Regions from separate parts of the Streptomyces sp. NPDC032745 genome, predicted to be linked through region 2. Evidence: riboswitches for the same ligand, from Rfam matches in the RefSeq annotation. Region 2 holds a riboswitch; each other region holds the start of a gene.
The links. Region 2 has a riboswitch for cobalamin ahead of ACZ5WG_RS23990 (prenyltransferase/squalene oxidase repeat-containing protein). Riboswitches for the same ligand answer to the same signal wherever they lie in the genome.

Region 1 (7,081 bases), on a different contig from region 2:
CTGCTCCTCCCGCAGGGAGGAGAAGGACGTGTCCGGCGCCGGGACGAAGCGGCGGCCCGAAGCCGTGGCCACCTCACGGAGAAACGCCCTGCGGAAGCCGTCCGACTCCAGCGAGCCGTGCCAGTGGGTGCCCCACACCGACCCGACCCGGCAGCCGTCCAGGAAGGCCTCGCCGCCGAGCACCTCGGCCACCCCGTGGTGGATCTCGTAGCCCGTCACCGGCTCGCCCAGCGCTACACCCTGCGGCCGCGCCAGGGTCTTCTCCCGCTCGAAGCGGATCCGTACGGGCAGCAGGCCGAGCCCGTCCACCGAGCCCGCCCTGGACTCGACCTCGTCCTCGATGTGCTCGCCGAGCACCTGGAAGCCGCCGCAGATGCCCAGCACCGGCCGCCCCTCGGCGGCCCGCCGCAGCAGCGCGTCCGCGAGCCCGCGTTCCCGCAGCCACTCCAGGGCCTTCACCGTGCCCCGGGTGCCGGGTACGACCACCAGGTCCGCGTCGGCCAGTTCCTCGGCCCGGTCCACGAACCGAACCACGACCCCCGGCTCCGCCGCGAGCGCGTCGACGTCCGTGAAGTTCGACATCAGCGGCACCGCGCACACCGCGACCCGCAGCACGTCCTCGCCCACCGGCGGCGCGACCACGGACTCGCGGACCGCCCCGCGCAGGGAGACCCGCAGGCCGTCCTCCTCGTCGATGCCGAGACCGTGCTGGAACGGCAGCACCCCGTACGTGGCCCGGCCGGTCAGGGAACGCAGCATCTCCATGCCCGGCTCCAGCAGCGACACGTCGCCGCGGAACTTGTTCACCATGTATCCGGCGATCAGCGACTGGTCCTGCGGCGACAGCAGCGCCGTCGTCCCGAAGAACGAGGCGAAGACCCCGCCCCGGTCGATGTCCCCGACCACGACCACCGGGAACCGCGCGGCCCGCGCGATGCCCATGTTCACGATGTCGGTCCGGCGCAGGTTGATCTCGGCCGGACTGCCCGCCCCCTCGCAGATCACGGCGTCATACGTGCCCCGCAGCTGCTCCAGGCAGTCCGTGACGACCCCGAGAAGCTGCTCCTGCCTGCCCCCGTGGTAGCCCCGGGCGCTCATCTCGCCCACCGGCTTGCCCAGCAGCACCACCTGGCTGCTGCGGTCGCTGCCGGGCTTGAGCAGCACCGGGTTCATCAGCGCCGTCGGCTCCACGCACGCCGCCTGCGCCTGCATCGCCTGCGCCCGCCCGATTTCGGCGCCCTCGCGCGTCACGAACGAGTTCAGCGACATGTTCTGCGCCTTGAACGGCGCCACCTTCACGCCCTGCCGGGCCAGCCAGCGGCAGATGCCCGCCGTGACCACGCTCTTGCCCGCGTCCGATGTCGTACCGGCGACGAGGAGTCCCCCGCCCAGCTTTCCGCCGCTCACGGGCGTCCCCTCCCAGCAACACGTGACACCGCACAGCGCAGTGCCACACACGTCCCCAGCGCCAGCCACGTCACCTGGCGTGACAGCCGCACCGCCCGTTCGATGTCCGCGACCTGCACCGGCCGCCCCGCCCCGCCGTTCAGCACGGCCCGGTGCTCGACCCGCCCCGCGTACGCCAGGGTGCCCCCCAGCCGTACGCCGAGCGCCCCGGCGAACGAGGCCTCCACCGGGCCGGCGTTCGGGCTCGGGTGCTTGGCGGCGTCCGCACGCCAGGCCCGTACGGCTCCCCGCCGGTCGGGTCCGGCCAGTACGGCGGCCAGGGCGGTCAGCCGGGCGCCCGGCCAGCCCGCGAGGTCGTCGAGCCGGGCCGAGGCCCAGCCGTAGCGCAGGTAGCGCGGCGACTTGTGCCCCACCATCGCGTCCAGGGTGTTCACGGCGCGGAAGGCCAGCAGCCCTGGGACACCGGCGGCGGCGCCCCACACCAGGGCCCCGACCACCGCGTCGGAGGTGTTCTCGGCGACCGACTCCACGACGGCGCGGGCCATCTGCTGCTCGTCCAGGGCCTGCGGGTCGCGCCCGCACAGGTGCGGCAGCCGCTCCCGGGCCACCTCGGCGTCCCCGGCGGCGAGCGCGCCGCCGATGGCGCGGGCCTCACGGCCCAGGGAGGTTCCGCCGACGACGGCCCAGGTGGCCGCTGCGGTCAGGGCGATACGGACGGCCGCGGGCCGGGAGCGCACGGCGCGGGCGCTCAGCGCGCCGACGGCGGCCGCGCCCCCGGCGCACACGAGGGTGTGGAGGAGGCCCCGGGCGCGGTCGTCGCGCCACAGGGCGCCTTCGACGGCGGCGGCTGCTCGTCCGAAGGCGGCCACGGGGTGCCCTCGGCGCGGATCACCGAGGATCCGGTCGCCGATCAGGCCCGCCGTGGCGCCGTACGCGAAGACGCGATCGGCACGCATGGTGGCAGGTATGTCCTCACTCAGGGTCCGCGCCCTGGTTCGACGTGTCCGGCGGTGGGAGTTCCTGGCTCCCGGGGCGCACGTGCCGCGTGCTCCCCGGTGACAGTGGCGGGACCGCGCCGGATTCGCACCGGACTTCCTCTCCATGCCGCCGTATTGGCTCGGGCAGTCCACCACGCACCGCGAAGGCCCGTCAACTCGCCGTTGACCTGCGGCGGGGCGGGTCACCACCCCGGGCCGCAGGTACGGGAAAGCTCCCCCCGGGAAGCCCGGAGGGAGCTTTCGTGCGCCGTGCCCGAATCGGTCAGCTGACGATCAGGTAGATGCCGTACGCCACGGCCGCCGCGACGAGCGCGAAGCAGGCGTACGCGCCGCTGCGGGCCAGGGTGGCGGTGCCGCCCTGCTCGGTGGCGGTCTCGTGCTTGGAGAGGCCCACCAGGCCCAGGGTGAACAGGGCCACGAGCGCGACGGTGGCGGAGAGGCTGACCCCGAAGACGGAGCCGAGTGCTGCCCAGTCGATCTTCATACTGCGGATTCCTCTGTCGTTCTCGGGGTCAGACCGCGGCGGCGGGGGCCGCCGGCGTGGTCGGGGCGGCCGCCGGGATGGTGGCCTTCAGCGCGTCGTCCGTGACCGCGGCGGTCGTACCGGCGGCGGCCTCGGCGGCCACGGTCGGCGGGACGGCGACGGCGGCCATGGCCGTGGTCACGACACCCGGCTCCTCGGCCGCGGCCGGCTGTGCGTCGTTGACGTTGCTGTGGTCGACGACCTGGCGGCGGGAGATGACCCAGATGGCGACGCAGGAGGCGACCAGGAAGAGCGCGACGGCGGCGACGCCGACGTCACCGGTGCGCATGACCAGCTCGGCACCGGAGGCGACGACGGCCGCGGCCGGCAGGGTCAGGCCCCACGCGATGAACATGCGGGTGGCGGTGGACCAGCGGACCACGCCGCCCTTGCGGCCCAGACCCGCACCCATGACGGCGCCGGAGCACGCGTGGGTGGTGGAGAGGGAGAAGCCGAGGGTGGAGGAGGCCAGGATGACGCTCGCGGCCGAGGTCTGGGCGGCGAAGCCCTGCTGCGGCTGGAGGTCGGTCAGGCCGCTGCCCATGGTGCGGATGATGCGCCAGCCGCCCAGGGAGGTGCCCAGGGCGATGGCCATGCCGGCGGAGACGATGACCCAGACCGGCGGGTTGGCGCCGGAGTCCAGGGCGCCGCCGGCGATGAGCGCCAGGGTGATGATGCCCATCGTCTTCTGCGCGTCGTTGGTGCCGTGCGCGAGGGAGACGAGACCGGCCGAGGCGATCTGCCCGGCGCGGTAGCCCTTGGTGGCGGTCTTGCCGCCGACCTTGCCGCCGAGCTTGTACGTGACCTTGGCGGCCAGCATCGAGGCCACACCGGCCACGATCGGCGCGGCGACCGCGGGGAGCAGCACCTTGCTGACGAGCGTGCCGCCGTTGACGGCGCCGAGGCCGGCGGAGGCGACGGCCGCGCCGACCAGGCCGCCCATCAGTGCGTGGGAGGAGCTGGAGGGGAGTCCGACCAGCCAGGTGACGAGATTCCAGAGGATCGCGCCGACCAGGGCGGCGAAGATCACTTCTGGCTGGATGCCCTCCTCGTTGACCAGGCCCTTGGAGATCGTCTTGGCGACCTCCACGGACATGAAAGCGCCGACGAGGTTGAGCACGGCGGACATGGCCACCGCCGTCTTGGGCTTGAGGGCGCCGGTCGAGATGGTGGTGGCCATCGCGTTGGCCGTGTCGTGGAAACCGTTCGTGAAGTCGAACACGAGAGCGGTGATGATCACGATCCCGAGGAGAAGCGTTATGTGCTCCATTTACCCAGGCTTCTGTTTGACGTCAGTGGCTCGGCGACCGTAGGCAACCTGAGTGAACGGAAGATGAACTGACGCGGGCGGAGCGGTGTACTGGCCCGTCGTGCCATCGGGACCTTCGTCCTGATTTTGCCGCTGATACCGCGATTAATGCACGTCAAAGCGGGGTGAACGAAAGGATCCGCGGACGATCAGAGGCCCCTGGACCCGCCCTCGAGGGGTCCTGGAAGAGACCTAGATCACTCCTCCGGCCGGCCCGCCGCGCCGCTGAACGATCCCTTCCCGGCCCCGCCCGGCGGTATGCGGAGCGTTCCGCTCAGGTGGCCCGCCCGGGCTCGCGCGCCGACACTGGAGCCGTGCGTACCGCCACAGCGACGGCCGCGGTCGTCGCCACCTCCCTCGTCGGTGCCGGCGCAGCCGCGGTCGCGGCCGGCCGGTACGCCGCCGACGCCGCCCTGCGGCACGAGCCCGGCCGCCCCCTGCCCGGCGAGCCGCGGCTCAGCGTCCACTCCGCCGGCTCCGGGCGGATCGTGCTGACCCGCTCGCTGGCCTCGCTGCGCCCCGGTACGTACGGACTCACCGCCCCCGGGGTGCACGCCGTGGTCGGGCCCGTCCTCGAGGGGGCCGCTCCCGGCCCGGACACGGTCGTACGCCGGCTCCTCGCCGTCACCCACGGCAGCCTCGAGCCCGGCACCCGGGTCGCCCTCACCCCCCAGGTCCACGCGGGCAACCCCCGCACCGCCCTCGGCCTCGAGCACGCCGACGTGGACATCCCCGGTGAGCTCGGCGGGCTGCCCGCCTGGTTCGTGCCCGCCGCCCGCGACACCTGGGTGATCACCGTCCACGGGCTCGGCACCGGCCGCGAGCACCCGATGGTGGTCATGCCCTTCCTGTACCGCCAGCGGATGCCCGTCCTCGACCTCGCCTACCGCGGCGACCTCGGCGCCCCCGCCTCACCGGACGGTCTCGGCCACCTCGGCGAGTCGGAATGGCGGGACGTGGACGCCGCCATCCGCTACGCCCTGCGCTACGGCGCCCGCCGGGTCGTCCTGCACGGCTGGTCCACCGGCGCCGCCATGGCCGTGTACGCCGCGGAGCGCTCGGCCCTCGCCGACCGGATCTCCGGGCTCGTGCTGGACTCGCCGGTGCTCGACTGGCACGCCACCCTGCGCGCGCTCGTCGCCGCCCGCCGCACCCCGGCCCCGCTGGTGCCGCTCGCGGTGCGGGCCGCCGAGGGGAGCGCCGGGCTGCGCGCCGACCGCCCGGGGCCCGGGGCGGACCCCGCGGCGCTGCGCGTCCCCGTCCTGGTCTTCCACGGCCCGGACGACACGCTCGCCCCCTGGGAGCCCTCCCGCCGGCTCGCCGCCGCCCGCCCCGACCTCGTCACCCTGAAGACCGTCCGCGAAGCCCCGCACGGGGCGATGTGGAACGCCGACCCGGCCGGATACGAGGAAGCCCTGAGGCGCTTTCTCACCCCTCTTATGTGAAGGCCGTGTGCCGGACGGGACAGGGAGGGTGCATTCTCCCCGTATGTCCCCCTGGCGACCGGCGATAATGGCTGGTTCCGTTTGGGCTTTCGGCCGGTGACGGGCGAGACTGCTTCCGTGACGTCCCGAAAGCCTGATGAGCAGTTGGCTCGCGACTCCAGACTCCGACTCGTCTCCCCGCGTTCCGTCGCCGCGGCCCGCAAGGCGGTGACCGACCGGCGCGCCCGTACCGCCTCCCGGCCCCCGGCGGGTACCCCGGCCACGGCCGAACTCGCGAACCGGGCCCGGGCCTCGCTCGCCGACGCCGTACGGCTCGCCCGCTGGGCCGAGCTCAACCTCGGCGCCGGTGACGGAGGCCGGCCCGCCCCGGCGGGAGCGCTGCCCGCCCCCGACGTGGAACGGGCCGCCGCTGAACTGAACCTGACACACGGGCAGATCCGGGTCGGCTGGGACCGCGCCCGGCTCGCCGGTCTCGTGGAAGTGCACGGCGGCCACGCCCGGCCCGGCTGGCGGCTGCGCGCCTGGGACCGCGACGACACCGCCGTACTGCGCGGCTGGGTCGCCCTGTTCGACGCCTGGTCACTGGTCCACCCGGCCCCCGCCGACATCGCGCCCGCGGTCGTCGCCGAGGTGGTCGAGGCGATGCCCCAACTGCTGTCCCTGCTCCAGCTGTCCGCCGGTCCCGTGACCGTGCCGGATCTGCTGGACCTGCTCGGCCAGCGGGTCACCGAACTGCGCGACGAGCGGTGCGAGGTCCCCTACGACGCCCCGCCGCGCGAGACTTCGCCCCCTGACGGGACGGCAGCCGCCGCCGACGCCGAGGCGTCCGGCCCCGAGGCGTCCGGCTCCGAGGCGACCGGCCCCGGGGCGGCGGCAGCGGTCGCGGAGGCCGCCACCGCTCACACGGCGCCCGTCCCGCTCGCCCGGCTGCTGCGCTGGGCGCTCGGCGGACTCGCCGCCGTCGACGCCGTCACCCTCGGCCCCGCCCAGGCCGCGCTCACCCCGCTCGGCAGCTGGGCCGTCTGGGTCAAGCTCGAGCAGATCTGCGTCGCCGCGCAGAGCCCCGCAGGGAACATCGAGCAGTCCGCCGCCGCGATGCTGCACGGCTGCGCCCGGCTCACCCCGGGACCGGCCCGCGCCGAGTACCAGGCCTGGCTCGCCGCCCGGCCCGTCGGCCATGCCGTCAGCGAGCTGCTGCACGCCGCCCGCGGCGAGGACGCCCTGCTGCGCGGCCTGGCCTTCGAGGCCCTGCGCGTGGTCGGCGCCCCGGCCGAACCCGAGGTGCGCGCCGCCGTCCGCGACGCCGCCCTGCGGCCCTACGCCCTGCTCTGGCTCGCCGAGCACGACGGGGTGGATCCCGACGAGGCCCAGGACGTGCTCACCGCCGAGGAGTCGACCT
Region 2 (7,081 bases):
CGTACTGGACGGAGACCTGGTCGAAGTGGATCACTTGGGTTCCTCGGTGCGCTGTGCGGGGACGGTCGGTCGGGCGGGTGGTGCCGGGGGAGGAGCCAGGAAGCCCGCGGTGCCGGCCAGCAGGATCGCGGCCGCCGGGACCAGAGGCAGGGTCGGCCAGCTGAGCGGGTAGATGGAGGGGTTCAGCTCGGCCGCGTTGAAGCCGACGTTGGCGAAGAGGAGCACGGCGGACAGCACTCCGCAGCCGGCCACGGCCCATTCGGCGGCCCGCCAGGGGTCGGGCCGGTAGGTGGTACGGGTGATGCGGCGGCCGCCCAGGCGCAGCCCCGCGAAGCAGAGCAGGGCGCCCGCGCCCATGGTGGGAAGGCCGAGCAGTTTGGGGGCGGTGGCGTCGAGGAGTCCGTACGCCCCGGCGCACAGGCCGCACATGCCGAGCAGCATCAGAGCGCCGGTGGCCCGGCGGGAGCGCCGGGTGGCGGTGCCGGCGCGGCCGTAGCCGCGGGAGTCCATGGCGGCGGCGAGGCGCAGGGAGCGTTCCAGGGCGTCCTCGAGGACGGGGACGACGATGCCGCGCAGGGCCCGCAGCCCCTTCGAGCGGCCTGCCCGCAGCCGCTTGGCGCGGTGGACGCGCTGCACGCTCTGTACGAGCTGGGGGGCGACGCTGAGGGAGACGGTGACGGCGACGCCGAGTTCGTACAGGGCGCCGGGCAGGACGCGCAGGGCGCGTTTGGGGTTGGCGAGGGTGTTGGCGGCGCCGATGCAACAGAGCATGCAGGCCAGGCGTAGTCCGTCCGTCGCGGCGGAGAGGAGGGCCTCCAGGGAGACGGGGCCGCCGAGTTGGATGCCCGCGTACCAGTCGGGGGTGGGGATGTGGGGGAGGGAGAAGAGGAAGTGGTCGCGCGGGGTGATGCCGGTGGCGAAGATCGCGCGGAAGGTCACGCGGATCGCGACCACGGTGAGGGCGAGGTACAGGTAGTACTTGAACCCGCGGGCCCAGGGCGCCTCGGTCCGACGCATGGTGATGACGTAGCCGAGGACCGCGAGGACGAGGAAGAGTAGCAGTGGGTTGTTGGTGCGGCTGACGGCGGTGGCCAGGGCCAGCGCCCAGACCCACCAGGCGACCGGGTGCAGGGTGCGGGGCAGGCGGCGGCCGCCCGTGTCCGGCGCGGGGCCGGACACGGGCGGCTTCGGCGCTGCCGCCGTGGTGGTGCGTGGCACGCGCCTACTCCGTACGCCGGCGGCGCTTGGCTGCGAAGACCGCTGCTGCGCCGATCAGCAGCACCAGGGCCCCGGTGGCGACGGCGGGCAGGTACGAGCCGACATCGTGCTTCGCATCGGCGGCGGGCGCTGCTTCGACTACCTGGAGGCCGGGCGACGGGGCCGCCATGGCGGGTGCGTCGGTCGACGGTGATGCCGACGGGGTCGCGGCGGATTCGGTCGGGCTCGCCGAAGGGGACGGGCTCTGCGAATCGGTGGGGCTGGGAGGCGGGGTCGTTGCCGGCGCTCCCTGGGGCGGATTCTCGGGCCTGGGACCGGTGTTGACGTTCGGCGGGAGCGGTTTGGCGGTGCGGGTGTCCTTGGGTGCCGGGCCGCCGGTCGGTTGGGTGTTGTGGGCGCGGAGCTGATCGGGAGTGACGGTCGGCTTGCCCTCGGTGCCTTCGATGTTCGTCCCGCCGAAGATCCACAGGTCGACGCTGCCCGGCTTGGGCTTGTAGAGCATGGCGCCGAGCTGGCTGTACTCCCAGGTGTTCTGGCCGGGGTTCGCGTGCCAGTACGACCAGTAGGCGGAGGCCGGCGGGGTCAGGACGCAGTCGTCCTGCTGCGCGGTCGGGAACTGCTTGCCGCCTTGGTACCCGCTGTAGCCGATGCGGCAGATGAAGGCGGGTCCGTCGTGGCCGGTGCCGGTGGTGGCCCAGCCGCCCTGGTTGAGCAGCTCGTACCCGGTGGTGGGCGTCGTACCGCAGGAGCGGTACACCGGCCCGCCCCAACGACTGAAGTCTACGGCGAGCACCACGCCCGACGACGTGGTGCACTGGCCCATCGCCTGCGGGGCGGCGCCGGCCGGGGCCGCGGTGGCGGCGAACGCCGCCACCGTCATGCCCAGCGCGGAGGCCGTCCGGGCCAGGGCCCGTACGAATCGGCCGCGGCTCATCCCTCGCTCCCCGGGGTCGCGCGGCGGCGCTTCGCTGCGCGGGTGAGGCCCCAGCCGCCGAGGACCAAGGCCAGGGCCGCGGCGGCGAGCGTGCCGACCTGGGCGCCCGTGGAGGCCAGCGGACCCCCGCCGGACCCGGCCCCGCCGGTGCCGGTGCCGCCCGAGTCCTCGCCCGGGGTCACGATGACGGGGGTGCCGCTGCCTCCTGAGGAAGTGCCCGCGGACCCGCCGCTCGTGCCGCCCGTGGGGGTGGGAATGGGGTTCGGGGTGGTACCCGTGAGGTCGCGCTTGAGCAGGGCGAAGGAGGTGCCGGTGGTCCCCCCGGCGGCCTGCGTCGAGGCGCGGACGTCGGAACCGGGCTGACCGCCCTTGATGACGTTGAAGCCGCCGTCGGTGTTCTGCTGGGTGGCCAGGAACTTGCGGGCCTTGGCGATGTTGTCCGCGTACTTGGTGCCCTCCAGGGACATGCCCTGGATCGCGAGGGCGGCGGAGTTGACGGAGTTGCCGGAGGCGCCCGGGAATCCGCCGTCCTCCTTCTGCTGGGCCACCAGCCAGGCGATCGCCTTGGAGACAGCGGTCTGGGAGTCGGCGTCGGGGAGCAGGTCGACGGCCATGGCGGCCATGGCGGTGGAGTCGACCTCGGGCGCGCTCTTCTCGCCGATCAGGCTGGGCCAGGCGCCCGAGGATTCCTGGAGGCTCTTGAGGTAGGCCATCGGTTCGGTTGCCGCAGCGCTCTCGCCGGCGCGGAGCTGGGCGATGACGCCGAGGGACTGGGAGAAGACCGAGGTGGCGTACGTGTAGTTGCCCTTGGCCGCACACTGTCGGGGGGTGTCCGTCTTCGCGGTGCAGGTGCCCTTGGCGAGGGCCGCGATCAGGTCGTGGCCGCCGAAGGCACGCGGGTCGCGGCCGACCGCCTCGGCGAGCAGGGCCGTCTTTCCGATGGAGCCGCCGCCGGCGTACTTGGTGCCGATGAGGGTGTAGTCGTCGATGGTGCGGCCCTTGCCGTCCTTGCCGCCCTTGTCGAGGAAGTCGACGATGTTGCGCAGGGTGGCGTCGTCGCCTCCGGTCGCCGCCAGCGCGTAGGCGCCGTCGATGGTCATCCCGTAGTCGGCGAAGCCGGGGCTGCTCTCGTAGTAGCGGCCCTGGATCAGCTGCTTGGGGGCGGTGAGGTAGGCCACCGCCTTCTTCAGGTCGGGGCCGTCACCGGCCGGGGGCGTGGTCGGAGGATCGCTCTTCTTGGTGGTCAGCGCGACGAGGTCGCTCTTGGCGGTGGCGACGGCGACGGGGGCGGTGGCGAAGAGACGCGATTCGGTGTCGTCCTCCTCGAAGCCGAAGCCGCCCGCGGGGAACTGGTGGCGGGAGAGCCAGGAGAGACCGGCATCGGCGAATGCGTCGTCGCCGAGGGCGCGCAGGGCTTGGGCGGCCCAGGCGGTGGAGGCGGGGCTGCCGGTGGTCATGTAGGAGGCGGAGGGCCAGGCGCCGGTCACCAGTTGGGATTTCTTGAGGTAGCCGCGGGCCTTCTGGACGACGGCTTCGTGGCCGCCGGCCCGCTTGAGGGCCAGCGTGATCAGGCCCGTGGAGTTGGCGTCGCTGTCGCACCAGCCACCGGTGCGGATGAGGATGCCGGTGAAGCCGCCGTCCTCGCACTGGAGGCCGGTCAGCCGGTTCACGGCGTCGGCGGGCGGGGTGACGCCGCCGTTCAGCAGGGCGATGACGGCCATGGCCTGGGCGTCGGACTGGCCGGTGGTGCGGAAGTCGCCCTTGGTGAGGCAGCCGTCGACCGGGTCGCCGTCGCCCGCGTCCCGGGGGCAGACGTACTTCAAGAGATCGCCGAGCAGGTCGTGCCCGCCGAAGGCGTGCGGGTCCTTGCCCGTGGACTCGGCGACGAGCGCGAGTCGGGCGGCTGCGGTGGCGTCCGGGATGCCGTCCTTGCCGGCCGGGTAGGCGTACGCGTCGGTCTGCGCGGGCGTGGCCAGGAAGTCGGCCGCCTTCTTCGCCGCCGGACTCTTCGGGTCGGCGGACACCAGGGCGAAGACCGCCTCGGTGGTGAGGAAGTGGTTCGGGGCGGTCGCCCCGTCGTCGACGACGCGCTCTCCGTCCGTGAGCTTCCCGGTGATCCAGCGGATCGCGGCGGGCGCGTCGACCTTGCCTGCCGGCACGGTGGGCGGAGCCGTGGGAACGGTCGGGTCGGGCGTGGTCCCGCCTCCGGCCCGCACGTCGTCGGGGGAGAACGAGGGCTTGCCGGAGGTGCCGCCGACGTCCGTGCCGCCGAACACCCAGGCGTCGACGTCGCCGGCCTTCGGCGTACGCGCCATCGCGCCGAGCGGGCTGTAGGTCCAGTTCTTCTGACCGGGGGAGGCGATCCAGTACGACCAGTAGGCCGTGGCCTGCGGGGTGAGGACGCACTCCTCCTTCTCCGGCGTGGGGTACTGCGTCCCGGTGCCCTTGCCGATGCGGCAGATGAACCCGTCACCGTCGTGGACGGTGCCCTCCGTGGTGAAGCCGCCGGTGTGCAGCAGTTCGTAACCGGTGGTGGGCGTGGTGTCGCAGCCGCGCTCGACCTTCCCGCCGAACGGACCGAAGTCGACCGCGACGATGGCGCCCGTGGTGGCGGTGCACTGCTCGATCGGATCGGCCGAGGCGGGGGCGACTCCACCCACGAAGGCCACACTCGCGGCGAACGTCAGGAGTGCCGCCGATATGAGCGACAGCAGTCCCTTGCTGCGCATGCGTTGCTGTGATTGCTCTGCGGTCCCCACCACGGCCCCTCGTGTCGGCCGGGCGGACCTGTGCGTGGCAAAAGGGCTCTCGAAGGCGTGAGGTGACGGGAGAGCCGTTCGAACCACGCCGTAGTCCGCGACGGCGCTTCTCGCTGCAAAACCTGGCTCCAGGCATTCCGACTCGCCCGGGCGGTCCCGGGCCTACGGTTGCGGGTCAGCGCCGGATTTCGACCGGCTTCCCCTGGAGCTGAGTGCTTATCAGTCGGAGTGGAACACGTGGATAAAGACAGCGTCAAGGTGGCCTGCGTCTCACGCGGCACTGGCTCCAGTCCCGCACGACCGCCGGCCGCGTCGGCGGCTGGCGGACCTTTGATCGCTCGGGTAGCGTCCTGGGCTGCCACATGGGGGAACCTGGTGCGAATCCGGGGCTGACGCGCAGCGGTGTGGGACGGCAGGGGGCCGCTCCCGAGCCCGAATGCCCGTGCGGCGAGGCAATTCACAAGCCGTACCACGCGTTCGGACGGCCGCCACCGCGCTCCGGGCTGCCCGCCCGCACGAGCCTCGGTCAGGCCGGCGTCCCTCATTCCAGGAGCAGGCCATGTCCCGTACCCGTACCCCCCGCCGCCTCACGCTCGCGGTGCCCGCAGCGCTCGGCGCCCTCGTCCTCACCGCACTGCCGGCCTTCGCCACCTCGTCGCCCGCGCAGATCGCCACGTCCAAGACCAACGGTGTGGCGTATCTCAAGTCCCTTCAGGCCGCGGATGGTTCGTATGCCGGCTCCGGGCTGTCCAACGAGTGGGCCTTCAGCACCTTCGCAGCTGCCGGCACGGCCGTCGTCGACGTCTACCCCGGCGGCGACACGACCAAGAACGCCCGGACCGTCTACCGCAACCTGCTGTCGACGGCGGCCTGGCCCCAGGCCTCCCCGGTCGTCACCGACTACGAGCGCGGCACCCTGAACGCCTACGCCGCGGGCATCGACCCGGCCCGCGTCTCCGCCTCCCGCAACCTCATCGCGAACATCTACTCCTACTGGCAGACGGCCGAGGCGGGCTACTTCGGCCCGTCGGGGAACTTCAACGGCACCGTTTTCGCGGCCCTTTCGCTGGGCGGCGCCAAGACCCAGGGTGGCGCCAACCGTGTCCCGCAGGCGCTGACCGACTCCATGGTCACCCGCATCCGCGCCAACCAGCACGTGGACGGCGGCTGGACCTTCAGCAAGGCCGAGGGCAACTCCACCGTCCTGAACTCCGCGAGCGACGTCGACATGACGGGCGCCGCCATGGCCGCGCTGTGCGTCTCAGGGGTCCCGAACACCGACACGGACGTCGTCCAGGCGAAGAACTTCCTCAAGAGCACCCTCGTCTCGGGCACCGGCGCGTTCAACTCCCTGTACGGGGTCAACACCAGCTCCAACGGCTGGGGCGTCGCGGGCCTCAACGCCTGCGGATTCAACCCGCAGACCGGCGACTTCCTCACCGGCAGCGGCAAGACCCCGATCGACTTCCTCATCGCCAACCAGTACAACCCCGCCGGCGGCTTCAAGTACAAGCCCTCCGACACCACCCCCTCGGCCTACTCGTCGATCGACGCGCTGCGCGCGGTCGCGGGCGGCGGTTTCACCACCGCCCCGCCGGTCCCGGTCACCCCGGGCGCCCCGCAGTGGGTCGCCCAGTCGACCTTCACCTCCGGGACGGCCACCAAGTTGGCACTGACGGTCGACGACGGCACCGGAAACCTGAAGGTCTGCTCTGTGGCCTTCACTCCGACGGGTACGACCACCACCCTCGGTGATGTTCTGGCCGCCGCGACCAGCGCGGCCACGCCCTCGGGCTGCGTCACAGCCGTGACCCCGTCCTCCGGCACAGGGACCATTACCAGTGTCAACGGCAAGGCCAACAGCGGCTCGAACACTTGGAAGGTCAGCGTCGACGGCTCCTCCTTCGCCGGTGCGCTCCGGGAGAAGGCCATCAACGTGGGCGACACCATCGCGCTGCGCTGGGGCGCCTGACCATCCGATGCCGGTGAGGGTTGCGGGCCTCTGGGCCCCAACCCTCACCGCTGTGTCTCGATTGATAGGAAGAGTGCGTGAAAGAGGGCTGTTTACCCATGGCGCCGGGAAGGTCAGGATGACGAAGATAGTGCCACGCCATGTGGTCGTCGACGGGGTGCAGCTGCTCGCCTTGACAGCCCAGGAGTACGAGAGCCT
Region 3 (7,081 bases), on a different contig from region 2:
CGGTCCGGCCGAGGAGGTCAAGCCCGGCTACGACTCCCTCACCTGGCAGCCCGGCCCCGCCGGGGCAGCCGTACGGCTGCTCGTCATGGACGGTGCGGGCCACACCTGGCCCGGCTCGGCCGTTGCGCCGCCCGCGGGCTTCGGCCCCGTCAGCTCCGCACTGGATGCGAGCAGCACCCTGCTCGACTTCCTTTCCGCGCAACGGCGTTGACGTCAGCCGTCGCCCCAGGGCAGCGCGCATGGCGGCGTGCACCACACCCGGGTTTCGGAGTGTGGCGTGCGCCGCCATGGGCGCGGCCGCCCTCCCTCCCTACTGTTCAGCCATGACGAGCCAACTTCCTTTCCTGCGGGAGCGCGTCGCGCTGGTGACCGGCGGCGGCAGCGGCATCGGCCGGGCCTGCGCGATCGCCCTGGCCGAGGCGGGCGCCACCGTGCACGTGGTCGACATCGGCGAGGAGTCGGCACGGAGCGTCGCCGCACTGGTCGACGGGCAGGCGCACGTGGTCGACCTCACCGACCCGGCCGCGGTCGAGGGGCTCCCCACCGCCGTGGACATCCTGGTCAACAGCGCCGGTCTGCAACACGTCGCCCCCATCACGGACTTCCCGGCCGAGCGCTTCGCCCGGATCCAGGCGGTGATGGTCACCGCGCCGTTCCTGCTGCTACGCCACGTGCTGCCGCACATGTACGCGGCCGGCTGGGGCCGCGTGGTCAACATCTCCAGCGTCCACGGGCTGCGCGCCAGCGCCTACAAGTCCGCCTACGTCGCCGCCAAGCACGGCCTGGAGGGGCTCAACAAGGTCACCGCGCTCGAGAGCGCCCCGTACGGCGTGACCAGCAACTGCATCAGCCCCGGCTACGTGCGCACACCCCTGGTCGAGGCCCAGATCGAGCAGCAGGCCGCCGCGCACGGCATCGGCCCCGGCGACGTGCTGTCCGAGGTGCTGCTCACCCGGTCCGCGCTCAAGCGGCTGATCGAGCCCGAGGAGGTCGCCGCGGCCGCGCTGTGGCTCTGCGGGCCCCATTCCGGCTACCTCACCGGAACCTCCCTCGCCCTCGACGGAGGCTGGACCGCGACGTGAAGCGGGACGTCCACCAAAAATTAACTACCGGTCAGTAGACAAGGAGGAGCACCATGCGGATTCTGGCCCCGTACATGTCATTTCAGCCAATGAAGCCCATGAGGAGCGCCCCCACATGCGCAGCACCCGCGCCCGCATCCGCACGCTCGGAACCGCCACCGGCACGGCCGCAGCCACCGCCGTCCTGATGCTGGCCCCCGCCGCCTCCGCCCAGGCCGCCCCGGCCCCCGTCCCGGCCCCGGCCGCGGCGACGGCCTCCGCGCCCGGCGGCAACGCGCTCATCCGCGGAATCGATTACGGCAAGTGGAAGCGCGACGTCGCCGCCGTCATGGCCACGGCCCGCCCGTACGTCGAGCAGCGCATCGCCCAGTCCCCCGCCGGCGAGAAGCCCGCGATCGTCCTCGACATCGACAACTCCTCGCTGGAGACGGACTTCCACTGGTTCTGGACCTTCCCGACCCCGGCGATCTCCGAGGTCCGAGAGCTGACCCGGTACGCCGACGAGCACGGTGTCGCCATCATCTTCGTCACCGCCCGCCCGGGGATCATCCACTCCCTCACCGAGCACAACCTCAAGGCGGTCGGCTACCCCGTCTCGGACCTTTACGTCCGGGACCTGCCCGACCTCTTCGGCGAGGTGAGCGCCTACAAGACGGCCAAGCGCGCCGAGATCGAGGCCCGCGGCTACACGATCATCGCCAACATCGGCAACAACAACAGCGATCTGGTCGGCGGCCACGCAGAGCGCACCTTCAAGCTCCCGGACTACGACGGCAAGCTCTCCTAGTCGCCTTTCGGCCCCGCCGCCGCAGCCCCCGCTGCCGGCCGCCTGCGTACGGAGGCGGCCGGCAGCGGCGCATCGCAGCGGCGGGGCGTCTCATTCGGATGTCCGCATGGTGATCACACCTGTCCGCCGCCCTGCGGCTGCCCTTAGGCTGACTCCGCAGCTGGTTCGCCCCGTCAGCCAGGCGGGATGCGTCGCAAGAGGGAACCCGGTGGGAATCCGGGACTGCCCCGCAGCGGTGAGCGGGAACGACCGCCGTCATACGCACTGGGCCCGGCCGGGTCTGGGAAGCGACGGCCAGTAGGAGTCTCGTACGGCGTTCCGTACGACGAGACGTGCCCGCGAGTCCGAAGACCTGCCCGTTGCCCGCACGCGACCGTTCGCGTGCGGTGATCCCGGTGACCTCGTGGGCGGGTCGGCGTGCACAGCAGGCGGATACTGACCGCGCGTACCTCGGTGTACGCGGCGACAACGGCAGTCCGTCCGGTTCGTCACCCCTTCGCCCCGGTTCCGTTCCCGGGATCCGTCGCAAGACGCGCACACGCATGCTCGCGAAGGAGAGTCACGTGACAACCGAGTCCGCTGCCACGGCCGTACGGGCCACCGTGTACGGATATCCCCGCCAGGGGCCGAACCGGGAACTGAAGAAGGCCGTCGAGGGCTACTGGAACGGCCGCGTCGGCGCCGACGCCCTCCGGGAAACCGCCCGCGAACTGCGCCGGAGCGCCTGGCGGCAGCTGTCCGATGCCGGTATCCACGAGGTCCCGACCGGCGACTTCTCGTTCTACGACCACGTACTGGACACCAGTGTCATGGTCGGCGCCGTCCCCGCCCGCCACCGCGCCGCCGTCGAGGCCGACCCTCTGGACGGGTACTTCGCGATGGCCCGCGGCACGCAGGACGTGGCTCCGCTGGAGATGACCAAGTGGTTCGACACCAACTACCACTTCCTCGTCCCGGAGTTGGGGCCGGACACCGTCTTCACCGCCGACCCCGCCAAGCAGGTGGCGGAACTGCGCGAGGCCCTTGCGCTCGGGCACCGCGCCCGGCCCGTCCTGCTGGGACCGGTCACCTACCTGCTGCTGGCCAAGCCCGCCCCCGGCGTCGCGGACGACTTCGTGCCGCTCACCCTGCTGGACCGGCTGCTGCCCGTGTACGCCCAGGTGCTGGCCGAGCTGCGCGCGGCCGGCGCCGAGTGGGTGCAGCTCGACGAGCCCGCCCTGGTCCAGGACCGCACCCCCGCCGAACTGAACGTCGCCACCCGCACCTACCGGGAGCTCGGCGCCCTGACGCAGCGCCCGAAGCTGCTCGTCGCCTCGTACTTCGACCGGCTGGGCGAGGCCCTGCCCGTCCTCGCCAAGGCCCCCGTCGAAGGCCTCGCGCTCGACTTCACCGGAGCCGCAGCCGCGAACCTGGCGGACCTCGCCGCGGTGGGCGGGCTGCCGGGCAAGCGCCTCGTCGCCGGCGTGGTCGACGGCCGCAACATCTGGATCAACGACCTCCAGAAGTCGCTGACCACCCTGGGCACCCTGCTCGGCCTCGCCGGCCGGGTCGACGTCGCGGCGTCCTGCTCGCTGCTGCACGTCCCGCTGGACGCCGGCGTCGAGCGTGACATCGACCTGCAGATCCGCCGCTGGCTGGCCTTCGCCCGGCAGAAGACCGCCGAGATCGCCACCCTCGCCCGCGGTCTCGGCCAGGGACCCGCCGCGATCACGGCCGAACTCGCCGCCAACCGCGCCGACCTGGCCTCCCGTACGAACTCCCCGCTCACCCGCGACCCCGCGGTACGCGCCCGTACCGCGGCGATCGGCGAAGCCGATGCCCGACGTGCCCAGCCGTACGCCGAACGCGCCGCCGCCCAGCGCGCCCTCCTGGGCCTGCCGCTGCTGCCGACCACGACCATCGGCTCCTTCCCGCAGACCGCCGAACTGCGCACCGCCCGCGCCGATCTGCGCACCGGCCGGATCGACACGGCCGGCTACGAGGAGCGCATCGAGGACGAGATCCGCGAGGTCATCGCCTTCCAGGAGAAGGCCGGCATCGACGTCCTCGTGCACGGCGAACCCGAGCGCAACGACATGGTGCAGTACTTCGCGGAGCAGCTCACCGGGTACCTGGCCACCCGGCACGGCTGGGTCCAGTCGTACGGCACCCGCTACGTCCGCCCGCCCGTCCTGGCCGGGGACATCTCCCGTCCGGATCCGATGACCGTGCGCTGGACCACGTACGCCCAGGCGCAGACGGACCGGCCGGTCAAGGGCATGCTGACCGGCCCGGTGACCATGCTCGCGTGGTCCTTCGTACGGGACGACCAGCCGCTCGGGGACACGGCACGGCAGGTGGCGCTCGCCCTGCGCGACGAGGTCGAGGACCTGGAGGCCGCGGGCACTTCGGTGATCCAGGTGGACGAGCCCGCGCTGCGGGAGACTCTGCCGCTGCGCGCCGCCGACCGTGCCGGATATCTGGCGTGGGCCACCGAGGCGTTCCGGCTCACCGTCTCCGGGGTGCGGCCGGACACGCAGATCCACACGCACATGTGCTACGCCGAGTTCGGCGACATCCTCGGGGCCATCGACGACCTCGACGCCGACGTGATCAGCCTCGAGGCCGCTCGTTCCCACATGCAGGTGGCCGACGAGCTCGCCGGCGCCGGATACCGGCGGGAAGTAGGTCCGGGTGTCTGGGACATCCACTCGCCGCGCATCCCGTCCGCCGAGGAGGCGGCTGCGCTGCTGCGCAAGGGGCTCGAGGCCATTGCGGCCGAGCGGCTGTGGGTCAACCCCGACTGCGGTCTGAAGACCCGCGGCTGGCCCGAGACCCGTGCCTCCCTGGCGAGCCTGGTGGCGGCGGCCCACGCGGTCCGCGGTGAACTCACCGCACCCTGACCGGTCCTGACTGCCCGTACGGTGCCTGCGCTCCGGTCCGTCCCGCGGACCGGAGCCACAACCGAATGCGTGCGCAGCTGGGGGAAGCCTGTGTGATTCCGGCGCTGGCCTTCAGGGACGGATCCCGTCGCAGGTGACCTGGAGGTGGCGGGGGCCGCGCAGGACCGCGTTCTGCCGGTAGGGCGGCGGGTCCTCGACCAGGCGCGGGTTCTCCAGGCGGCGGGCCAGCTCGCTCAGCGCGAGCTGTGCCTCCAGCCGGGCCAGCGGGGCGCCGAAACAGCTGTGGATCCCGCTGCCGAGGCCCAGGTGCTGGATGTCCTTGCGGTACGGGTCGAAGCGGTCCGGGTTCTCGAAGCGGTCCGGGTCCCGGTTGCCGGAGGCGAGGATCAGCCACATCGAGGAGCCCTTGGGGATGGTGACCCCGCGGACCTCGATGTCGGCGAGCGGGGTGCGCTGCGGCAGCAGCTGCACCGGCGGCTCGAACCGCAACAGCTCCTCCACCAGCGGTACCGCGAGCCCGGGCGTCTCGCGCAGCTGCTTCAGGACGTCCGGGTTGCGCAGCAGCGTGAGCATCCCGTTGGTGATCAGGTTGACGGTGGTCTCGTGGCCCGCGATCAGCAGCAGGGCGGCCGTGCTGAGCAGCTCCATCGTGCTCATCGACTCGTCCTGGCCGTGCCCGACGGCCAGTTGGGAGAGCATGTCGTCGCCGGGGTTCTTGCGGCGCTCCTCGATCAGCCCGGCCAGGTACATGCCCAGTTCCATCCGGGCGTCGTGGGTGATCTTGTCGCGTTCCGTCGGGTCGGCGCCCGGATCGGGGTCCAGGCTCGCGGCCAGGGTGTCGGCCCAGACGTGGAACCGTGCCTCGTCCTCGCGCGGCACACCGAGCAGCCGGCAGATCATGGTGACGGGGAACGGGTAGGCGAACTGGTCGACCAGGTCGATCCCGGCCGGGTCGCCGAGGTTGTCGATGAGACCGGTGACGATGCCCTTGAGGTCGTCCCGCATGCCGTCGATGCGGTGCGGGGAGTGCGGCGGACCGAAGGGCCGGTTGGTCATCCGGCGCAGCCGGTCGTGCTCCGGGGGGTCCAGCTTCAGAAAGCTCGGCGGCAGGGTCGCCGCCCCCTCGCCTTCGCCCTCGGCCAGGGGATCCCCCGCCGTCGCGGCGAGGTTGCGGGCCTCGGAGCTGAGCCGCGGGTCGTGCAGCAGGCTCTGGATGTCGTGGTAGGTGCTGATGACGTACGGGCCGTCCCCGTCGTGGAACACCGGGGTCTTGCGCAGTTCCGCGTACAGCGGGTACGGGTTCGCGCGGTTCGAGTAGTCGAGGATGTCGCTCAGGATGCCTTGCTTCATGCCGGGTCCTCCGGAGGGCGTGCGGGTCAGTGCCCGGCGGGGGTGAACGTCATCCGCCGGTCGGTCGGCGAATATCCGCTGAGGGTGATGGTCGGTCCGTGCGTGGGGACGGACGGGTCGGGGAAGTCCGCGGGGAGGGGCTTCTGCCCTTCCGGGCGCCGGTCGACCGTGGGGAACGGCGGCGGGAACGGGGCCGTGGCCTCGATCTGCTGCTCGTAGAACTGCAGCCAGCGCGAGTTGTCGAAGGTGACCGCCCCGATGACGCGGCCCTGGTAGCCGTAGACGCCGGTGAAGCGGCGCTCGGCTCGCGAGCCCTGGGCGATCAGGATCTCGGTCCCCATCGAGGGCACGCCGACCGACTTGATGTTCACCCCGAACTGGGTGGACCAGAAGGCCGGCACCCAGATGTGGGGGCGGCGCTCGGTGCTCTCGCTGAGCATGTTGTGGGCCGCGGTCTCGGCCTGGGAGACGGCGTTGCCCCAGTGCTCCAGCGACAGGAACTGGTAGCCGAACAGCGGGTGCGGGGAGCGGGCGACGTCGCCCGCCACGAAGATGTCGTCGGTGACGATGCCGCGGATGTCGAAGGCCCGGCAGCCGGCGTCGCAGGCGATGCCGCGCGGGCCGGCGCCGAGCCCCGAGCCGGTCAGCCACTCGGTGTTGCGCTGGGCGCCGAGCGAGACGACCACGACGTCGCACTCCAGGGACGTGCCGTCGGAGAAGTGCGCGGCGCGGACCCGTCCGGTGGTGTCGCCTTCGAGACCGGTGACCATGACGCCGGTGCGCAGGTCGACGCCGTTCTCCCGCTGCAGTTCGGCGGCGACCGCGCCGATGACCCCGCCCAGGGCGCCGACGAGGGGCGCGTCGCCGCGTTCGGCCACGGTGACCTCGAGTCCGCGCTCGCGGCAGGCCGAGGCGATCTCGGAGCCGGTGAACCCGGCGCCGATGACCAGGACCCGGCGGGGGCCGGCGTCGAGCCGCCG
Region 4 (7,081 bases), on a different contig from region 2:
GTGCCGGCTGCGCGCGCCGCGTCCAGGAAATACAGGGCGGCGGTCAGCGCGGCCCGCGGCGCGTCGGCCGAGGCGACGAGCACCGCCCGTGCGGGGCGCTGCCCAGCGGGGTCGGATCCGGCGTCCGGGGCGTCGGCGGTGCGTTCGGCCGGTGTGTCGCCCAGCAGCACCAGTGCCCGGTCGGCGCCCCGTGCCAGCACGGTCACGTCCGCGGCCAGCGAGCGAGCGTCGCCGCGGCCGTCGTCGAGGGCGAACAGGAAGCGGCCGGACAGCCCGGCAGCGGGCGCACTCGCGCACAGCAGCCGGTCCAGCTCCGCGACCCAGGGCGCCACGTCGGGCAGTCCGCGCCGGTCGAGGCCGGTGAGCGGCGAGGCGACGATGTTGCGGACCCGCTCGTGGGTGGGCGCGGGCAGCAGGCCGGCGCGGACGAGCACGGCCTGCAGTTCGCCGCCGCAGCTCGCCCCGAGTCCGCGCAGCTGCGCATTGCCGCGGGAGGTGAGGTCGATGTGCCCGTCGCCGAGCCGGTCCGCGGCATCGGCCAGCAGTGCGGCCGCGTCCGCGTCGAGCATCCCGCCGGGTACCCGGACCCGGGCCAGGAACCCGTCGTCCGCAGCATGCAGCCGCAGCGCACCGGGACATGCGTCACCGCGGTCGCGTATGACGGGTTCGTCCCGCGATGCGGCGGAAGGGGGCTGGGGCGGCATGGCGGCGAGCATACCCACGATTCCCCCGCCCCGACCTGTGGCCGTCACCACCCGCCCCCTCGGCGCAGTGATGCCGCGCGGGCGGGCTCGGCGCTCCGCGGAGCGGGGGCGCGCGGCGGGTCGCCGGCGGGGGCGGGTCCGCCGGTCGGGCGCCCGGGCGCGGGCCACCCCCACTCCCGGTCGGGGAGATCGCCACCTAAGATGACCAGCGGCGGAGCCACATGGCCCGCTGGGAGGAAGCCCGGTGCGAATCCGGCGCGGTCCCGCCACTGTGAACCCTGCAGAGCAATCCGCCGGGTGAGTCAGGAACTCCCGCTGTCCTCACTGCCCGGGGCGCGGAAACCCCGAGGAAGGCCTGCCGCCGCATGATCCTGCTGCTGTCGACGTCCGACACCGATCTGCTCAGCGCCCGCGCCGCGGACGGCCCCGTGCCGTACCGGTTCGCGAATCCCTCCCGCCTTCCCCTCGACGACCTGCCCGGGCTGCTCGACGGCGTCGACCTGGTCGTCGTACGCCTCCTCGGCGGTCTGCGCGCCTGGCAGGACGGCCTCGACCTGCTGCTGGCGCCGGACCAGACCCGCCCGGTGGTCGTCCTCACCGGCGAACAGGCCCCGGACGCCCAGCTGATGGAGGCCTCCACGGTCCCGATCGGCATCGCGGCCGAGGCACACGGCTACCTCGCCCACGGCGGCCCCGCCAACCTGGACCAGCTGGCCCGGTTCCTCTCCGACACCGTGCTGCTCACCGGCCACGGCTTCGAGCCGCCCGCCGCCGCACCGACCTGGGGCCCGCTGGAGCGCACACCGGGGACCACCGGGGGTCCGCGGATCGCCGTGCTGTACTACCGCGCCCACCAGATGAGCGGCAACACCGCCTTCGTGCACGCCCTGTGCGATGCGATCGAGGCCCAGGACGCCCAGGCGCTCCCCCTGTACGTGTCCTCCCTGCGCACCCCGGAGCCGGACCTGATCGCCGCGCTGGAGTCGGCGGACGCGGTCGTCACCACCGTCCTCGCGGCCGGCGGCACCAAGCCCGCCACCGCTTCGGCGGGCGGCGACGACGAGTCGTGGGACGCGGGCGCGCTGGCCGCGCTCGGCGTCCCGATCCTGCAGGCCCTGTGCCTGACCGGCTCGCGCAGCGCCTGGGAGGAGAACGACGAGGGCCTGTCCCCCCTCGACGCCGCGACGCAGGTCGCCGTGCCCGAGTTCGACGGCCGCCTGATCACCGTCCCGTTCTCCTTCAAGGAGCTCGACGAGGACGGCCTGCCCGCGTACGTGGCCGACCCCGAGCGCGCCGCCCGCGTCGCCGGCATCGCCGTCCGCCACGCCCGCCTGCGGCACATCGAGCGCCGCGACAAGAGGATCGCGCTCGTCCTCTCCGCGTACCCCACCAAGCACTCCCGCATCGGCAACGCGGTCGGCCTCGACACCCCGGCCAGCGCCGTGGAGCTGCTGCGCACCCTCATCGCGGGCGGCTACGACTTCGGCCCCGTCGAGGAGGTCCCGGGCCTGGTCTCCGGCGACGGCGACGAGCTGATCCGCGCCCTGATCGAGGCCGGCGGCCACGACCAGGACTGGCTGACCGAGGAGCAGCTGGCCCGCAACCCGGTCCGGATCCCGGCCGCCGACTACAAGCGGTGGTTCGCCGAGCTCCCCGCCGAGCTGCGCGAAAGCGTCGAGGAGCACTGGGGCGAGGCCCCGGGCAACATGTTCGTGGACCGCTCGGCCAACCCGGAGGGCGACATCGTCCTCGCGGCGCTGCGCCGCGGCAACCTGCTCATCCTGATCCAGCCGCCGCGCGGCTTCGGCGAGAACCCGATCGCGATCTACCACGACCCGGACCTGCCGCCCTCGCACCACTACCTGGCCGCGTACCGGTGGATCCAGGCCCGCGCCGAGGACGGCGGTTTCGGCGCCGACGCGATGATCCACCTCGGCAAGCACGGCAACCTGGAGTGGCTGCCGGGCAAGAACGCCGGCCTGTCGGCGGCCTGCGCACCCGACGCCGCGCTCGGCGACCTGCCTCTCATCTACCCCTTCCTGGTGAACGACCCGGGCGAGGGCACCCAGGCCAAGCGCCGCGTGCACGCCACCCTGGTCGACCACCTGGTGCCGCCGATGGCGCGCGCGGAGTCGTACGGCGACATCGCGCGCCTGGAGCAGCACCTGGACGAGTACGCGCAGATCTCCGCGATGGACCCGGCCAAGCTGCCGGCCATCCGCGCCCAGATCTGGACCCTGATCCAGGCCGCGAAGCTCCACCACGACCTGGGTCTGGAGGAGCGCCCGGACGACGAGGGCTTCGACGACTTCCTGCTGCACGTCGACGGCTGGCTGTGCGAGGTCAAGGACGCCCAGATCCGCGACGGCCTGCACGTCCTGGGCGGCGCCCCGACCGGCGAGGCCCGGGTCAACCTGGTCCTCGCGATCCTGCGCGCCCGTCAGATCTGGGGCGGCACCACGGCCCTGCCCGGCCTGCGCGAGGCGCTCGGCCTGGACGAGTCCGCAGCCACCCGTACGACCGCCGACGAGGCGGAGGAGGCGGCCCGCGCGCTGGTGCAGGCGATGGAGGACGCGGATTGGGCCCCGGCTGCGGTGGCTTCGGTCGCGGCCGAATACTCGGCGCACTCGCCGGACGTGGCGGCCGTACTGGACTTCGCGGCCCGGGAGGTCGTCCCGCGGCTGGCCGGCACGACCGACGAGATCGCCCACGTGGTGAGCGCCCTGGACGGCTCCTTCGTCCCGGCCGGCCCCTCCGGCTCCCCGCTGCGCGGCCTGGTCAACGTCCTGCCGACCGGCCGCAACTTCTACTCCGTGGACCCGAAGGCCGTCCCCTCCCGCCTCGCGTGGGAGACCGGCCAGGCCCTGGCCGACTCGCTGCTGACCCGCTACCGCACGGACAACGGCGAATGGCCTGCCTCCGTCGGCCTGTCCCTGTGGGGCACGAGCGCGATGCGCACCTCGGGCGACGACGTGGCCGAGGCGCTGGCCCTGCTGGGCATCCGCCCGGTCTGGGACGAGGCCTCGCGCCGGGTGACCGGCCTGGAGCCGATCCCGCTGGCCGAGCTCGGCCGTCCCCGGATCGACGTGACGCTGCGCATCTCGGGCTTCTTCCGGGACGCGTTCCCGCACGTGATCGGCCTGCTCGACGACGCGGTACGGCTGGCGGCGTCCCTGGACGAGCCGGCGTCCGACAACTACGTCCGGGCCCACGCCCAGGCGGACCTGGCCGAGCACGGTGACGAGCGGCGTGCGACGACCCGTATCTTCGGATCGCGCCCGGGCACGTACGGCGCCGGCATCCTCCAGCTGATCGACTCCCGCGACTGGCGTACGGACGCCGACCTCGCGGAGGTCTACACGGTGTGGGGCGGCTACGCGTACGGCCGCGGCCTGGAGGGCCGCCCGGCCCGCGCCGAGATGGAGACCGCGTACAAGCGGATCACGGTGGCCGCGAAGAACACGGACACCCGCGAGCACGACATCGCCGACTCGGACGACTACTTCCAGTACCACGGCGGCATGGTGGCCACGGTCCGCGCCCTGCGCGGCACGGCCCCGGAGGCGTACATCGGCGACTCCACCCGCCCGGAGACGGTCAAGACCCGCACCCTGGTCGAGGAGACGTCCCGCGTCTTCCGCGCCCGCGTGGTCAACCCCAAGTGGATCGAGGCGATGCGCCGCCACGGCTACAAGGGCGCCTTCGAGCTGGCGGCGACCGTGGACTACCTCTTCGGCTACGACGCCACGACGGGCGTGGTCGCGGACTGGATGTACGACAAGCTGACCGAGACGTACGTCCTGGACCCGACGAACCGCGCCTTCCTCGAGGAGGCCAACCCCTGGGCCCTGCACGGCATCGCGGAGCGCCTCCTGGAGGCCGAGTCCCGCGGCATGTGGGAGAAGCCGGACCCGCAGGTCCTCGAAGCGCTGCGCCAGGTGTACCTGGACACCGAGGGCAACCTGGAGGGCGAGGCGGAGTAGTCCGCGCGCACCTCGCCGGTCACGGAGAAGCCGCCCTCCTCGCCCTCCCCTGCCGGGGCGCGGAAGGCGGCTTCCGGCTCTCAGGCCTCCTCAGCCCAGCCGTACGGGCAGGCTGAGCAGGCCGCGGTGGCGGGGGTTGGACTGCCACCGCGCCTCGTGCGCCTCGTGCAGCCGCAGGCGGGGGAAGCGCTCGATGATCCGGGTGAGGGCGATCTCGCCCTGGAGGCGGGCGAGCGGCGCCCCGAGGCAGTGGTGGATGCCGTGCCCGAACGCCAGGTGCCGGCCGGCGTCGGCCCGGCCGATGTCGAACCGGTCGGGGTCGGCGAAGACGGCCGGGTCCCGGTCGGCGCCGAGCAGCGAGATCTGTACGAAGTCGCCCTCGCGGATGGTCACTCCGCCCACGGTCATGCGTTCGGTGGCGTAGCGCAGGGATGCGAGGCCGGACGGGGACTCGTAGCGCAGGACCTCCTCGACCGCGCCCTGTACCCGGGCCGGGTCGGCGCGCAGCGCGGCCAGCTGGTCGGGGTGGGTGAGCAGCGCGTGGATGCCGTTCGCGACGAGGTTGACCGTGGTCTGGTGGCCGGCGACGACGAGGAGGAAGGACATGGAGGTGATCTCGTCCTCGGTGAGGGCGTCGCCGTCCTCGTCGCGGGCGGTGAGCAGGGCGGACAGCAGCCCGTCGTCGTCCGGGTTCTCGCGTTTGAGGGCGATGAGGGCGCGGAGGTAGGCCACCATGCTCTCCGCGGTGAAGACGGAGACCTCGCCGTCGCCCTGGCCGCCGCCGAGGCTGTTGCCCCGCACCTGGAGGATCTCGTGGTCCGCGTCGGAGGCGCCGAACAGCTCGAAGGCGACGGCGACCGGCAGCGGGAGGGCGAACTCGGAGATCAGTTCCGCCTCGGCCTTGCCTTCGAGGGCGTCGAGCAGTTGCGTGACGAGCTGCTCGATCATGGGGCGCAGGCTCGCGGTGCGGCGGGCGGTGAACGCCTTCTGTACGAGCCGGCGCAGCCGGGTGTGGTCGGGCGGGTCGGCGTTGAGCATGTGCGAGAACATCGCCGCGCCAGGCCCCTCGGTGAGCCCGATGCGCCGGCCGAACCGCTGGGCGGCCCGGTTCTTCGACAGCCGGGGATCGGCCAGCAGGGCCTTGGCCTCCGCGTGTCCGGTGACGACCCAGCCCTCGACGGCGGCGGGGCCGGGGTAGCGGACGTAGCGGATGCCGCCCTCGCGCCGCCAGTTGCCGTAGATCTCGTGGGCGTGGTCCTGCCAGTCGGCGTCCAGGACTTCCACGATCTCGGGGTGTCGGGCCTTGCGGTCACGCATGCTGCACCCGGTTCCTGGGGCCGATGTGGACGGTCTTCACGCCGAGGAGGCCGACGAGCGGCACCTCGGCGGTGCGCTGGCCGGGGGCGACGACGAGTCCGGTCCGGCGGATGTGGTCGAGCAGGAGTTCCGCCAGCGGCATCACCATGTGCCGCCCCCAGCAGCGTTCGCTCGCGTGGCCGAACGGCATGTACCCGGGGGTGGCGTCCGGGTCGAGGGTGTCCCAGCGGGCGGGCCGGAACTCCAGTGGGGCGTCCCACAGGGCGGGGTCGCGGTGGGTGAGCAGCGGCAGTACGAGTACGTCGTCGCCGGGCCCGATGCGGGAGTCGAGGGCGGGGTACTCGGGGCTGCGGTTGCGCAGCAGGTTCCAGGAGGGCGGCAGCAGCCGCATCGCCTCGTGGAGGATGTTGCGGTTCGAGTCGCCGTCATCGAAGGGGGCGCCGAGCCACAGGGCGTTGGCGACGAGGGTGGAGACGGTGAAGCAGACCGGGGCGGCCGCGCGCCGGTACATGCCCATGGCGTACCGGCGGTCGTGGTAGCCCTCGGCTTCGGCGAACAGGCCGGCGATGTGCGTCAGGTGCGGGCCGGGCCGGGGCCGGCGCGGGAGCGCGGCTCCGGCGACGATGGTCGACCAGGTCAGTTTCGGGTCGATCTCCAGCGTCCGGGACATCAGGATCCGCAGCCGGCGGGGATCGTCGCGCAGAATGAGATCGCGCAGGAAATTGTGGCCGGTCAGGGGCCACGGTCCCGACAGGTCCGCATTCGCCGGTATCGGGCCTTCCAGGGCTTTGCGCACGTCTTTCCCAATGGTGCGCATCACCGAAGAGGCCTCGGTCTTGGAAATGGACCGGCCGTGCAGGGGCTTGAATGTCGGCCGCTCGGTCTCGGTGGCCTTTCGGGCGGCGAGAATCCGGTCGGAGAGTTCCGCTCCCGCAATTCCGATGGTGTCGGGCTCCAGCCGTACGAGGTCCTTGCCGAGGTGGTCGTCGATGAGCGCCTGGAGTCGCGGGGCGAATACGGTGGCACGGCGCGTACGCGAATCCGTGTGGGGCGTGGCTGGCATATGAGGGCTCCGTG

Region 1: another riboswitch for cobalamin. It lies ahead of ACZ5WG_RS27450 (cobalamin biosynthesis protein); the one in region 2 lies ahead of ACZ5WG_RS23990 (prenyltransferase/squalene oxidase repeat-containing protein).
Region 3: another riboswitch for cobalamin. It lies ahead of metE (5-methyltetrahydropteroyltriglutamate--homocysteine S-methyltransferase); the one in region 2 lies ahead of ACZ5WG_RS23990 (prenyltransferase/squalene oxidase repeat-containing protein).
Region 4: another riboswitch for cobalamin. It lies ahead of cobN (cobaltochelatase subunit CobN); the one in region 2 lies ahead of ACZ5WG_RS23990 (prenyltransferase/squalene oxidase repeat-containing protein).

The regions. Positions count from the first base shown of each region.
Region 1 covers NZ_JBVING010000011.1:235,220-242,300, forward strand. Annotated here, with positions in the region: gene ACZ5WG_RS27445 (cobyric acid synthase) at 1-1,392, opposite strand, end outside; gene ACZ5WG_RS27450 (cobalamin biosynthesis protein) at 1,404-2,363, opposite strand; cobalamin riboswitch at 2,403-2,553, opposite strand; gene ACZ5WG_RS27455 (hypothetical protein) at 2,668-2,889, opposite strand; gene ACZ5WG_RS27460 (inorganic phosphate transporter) at 2,918-4,198, opposite strand; gene ACZ5WG_RS27465 (alpha/beta hydrolase family protein) at 4,552-5,682, shown strand; gene ACZ5WG_RS27470 (hypothetical protein) at 5,800-7,081, shown strand, end outside.
Region 2 covers NZ_JBVING010000009.1:171,608-178,688, forward strand. Annotated here, with positions in the region: gene ACZ5WG_RS23970 (ABC transporter ATP-binding protein) at 1-34, opposite strand, end outside; gene ACZ5WG_RS23975 (energy-coupling factor transporter transmembrane component T) at 31-1,218, opposite strand; gene ACZ5WG_RS23980 (hypothetical protein) at 1,223-2,152, opposite strand; gene ACZ5WG_RS23985 (prenyltransferase/squalene oxidase repeat-containing protein) at 2,149-4,881, opposite strand; cobalamin riboswitch at 5,240-5,373, shown strand; gene ACZ5WG_RS23990 (prenyltransferase/squalene oxidase repeat-containing protein) at 5,471-6,883, shown strand.
Region 3 covers NZ_JBVING010000023.1:54,011-61,091, reverse strand. Annotated here, with positions in the region: gene ACZ5WG_RS38220 (CE1 family esterase) at 1-211, shown strand, start outside; gene ACZ5WG_RS38215 (3-hydroxybutyrate dehydrogenase) at 324-1,082, shown strand; gene ACZ5WG_RS38210 (HAD family acid phosphatase) at 1,198-1,869, shown strand; cobalamin riboswitch at 2,014-2,243, shown strand; gene metE (5-methyltetrahydropteroyltriglutamate--homocysteine S-methyltransferase) at 2,433-4,751, shown strand; gene ACZ5WG_RS38200 (cytochrome P450) at 4,863-6,101, opposite strand; gene ACZ5WG_RS38195 (NAD(P)/FAD-dependent oxidoreductase) at 6,128-7,081, opposite strand, start outside.
Region 4 covers NZ_JBVING010000019.1:43,095-50,175, reverse strand. Annotated here, with positions in the region: gene cobG (precorrin-3B synthase) at 1-704, opposite strand, end outside; cobalamin riboswitch at 898-1,036, shown strand; gene cobN (cobaltochelatase subunit CobN) at 1,070-4,687, shown strand; gene ACZ5WG_RS35675 (cytochrome P450 family protein) at 4,778-6,004, opposite strand; gene ACZ5WG_RS35670 (cytochrome P450) at 5,997-7,067, opposite strand.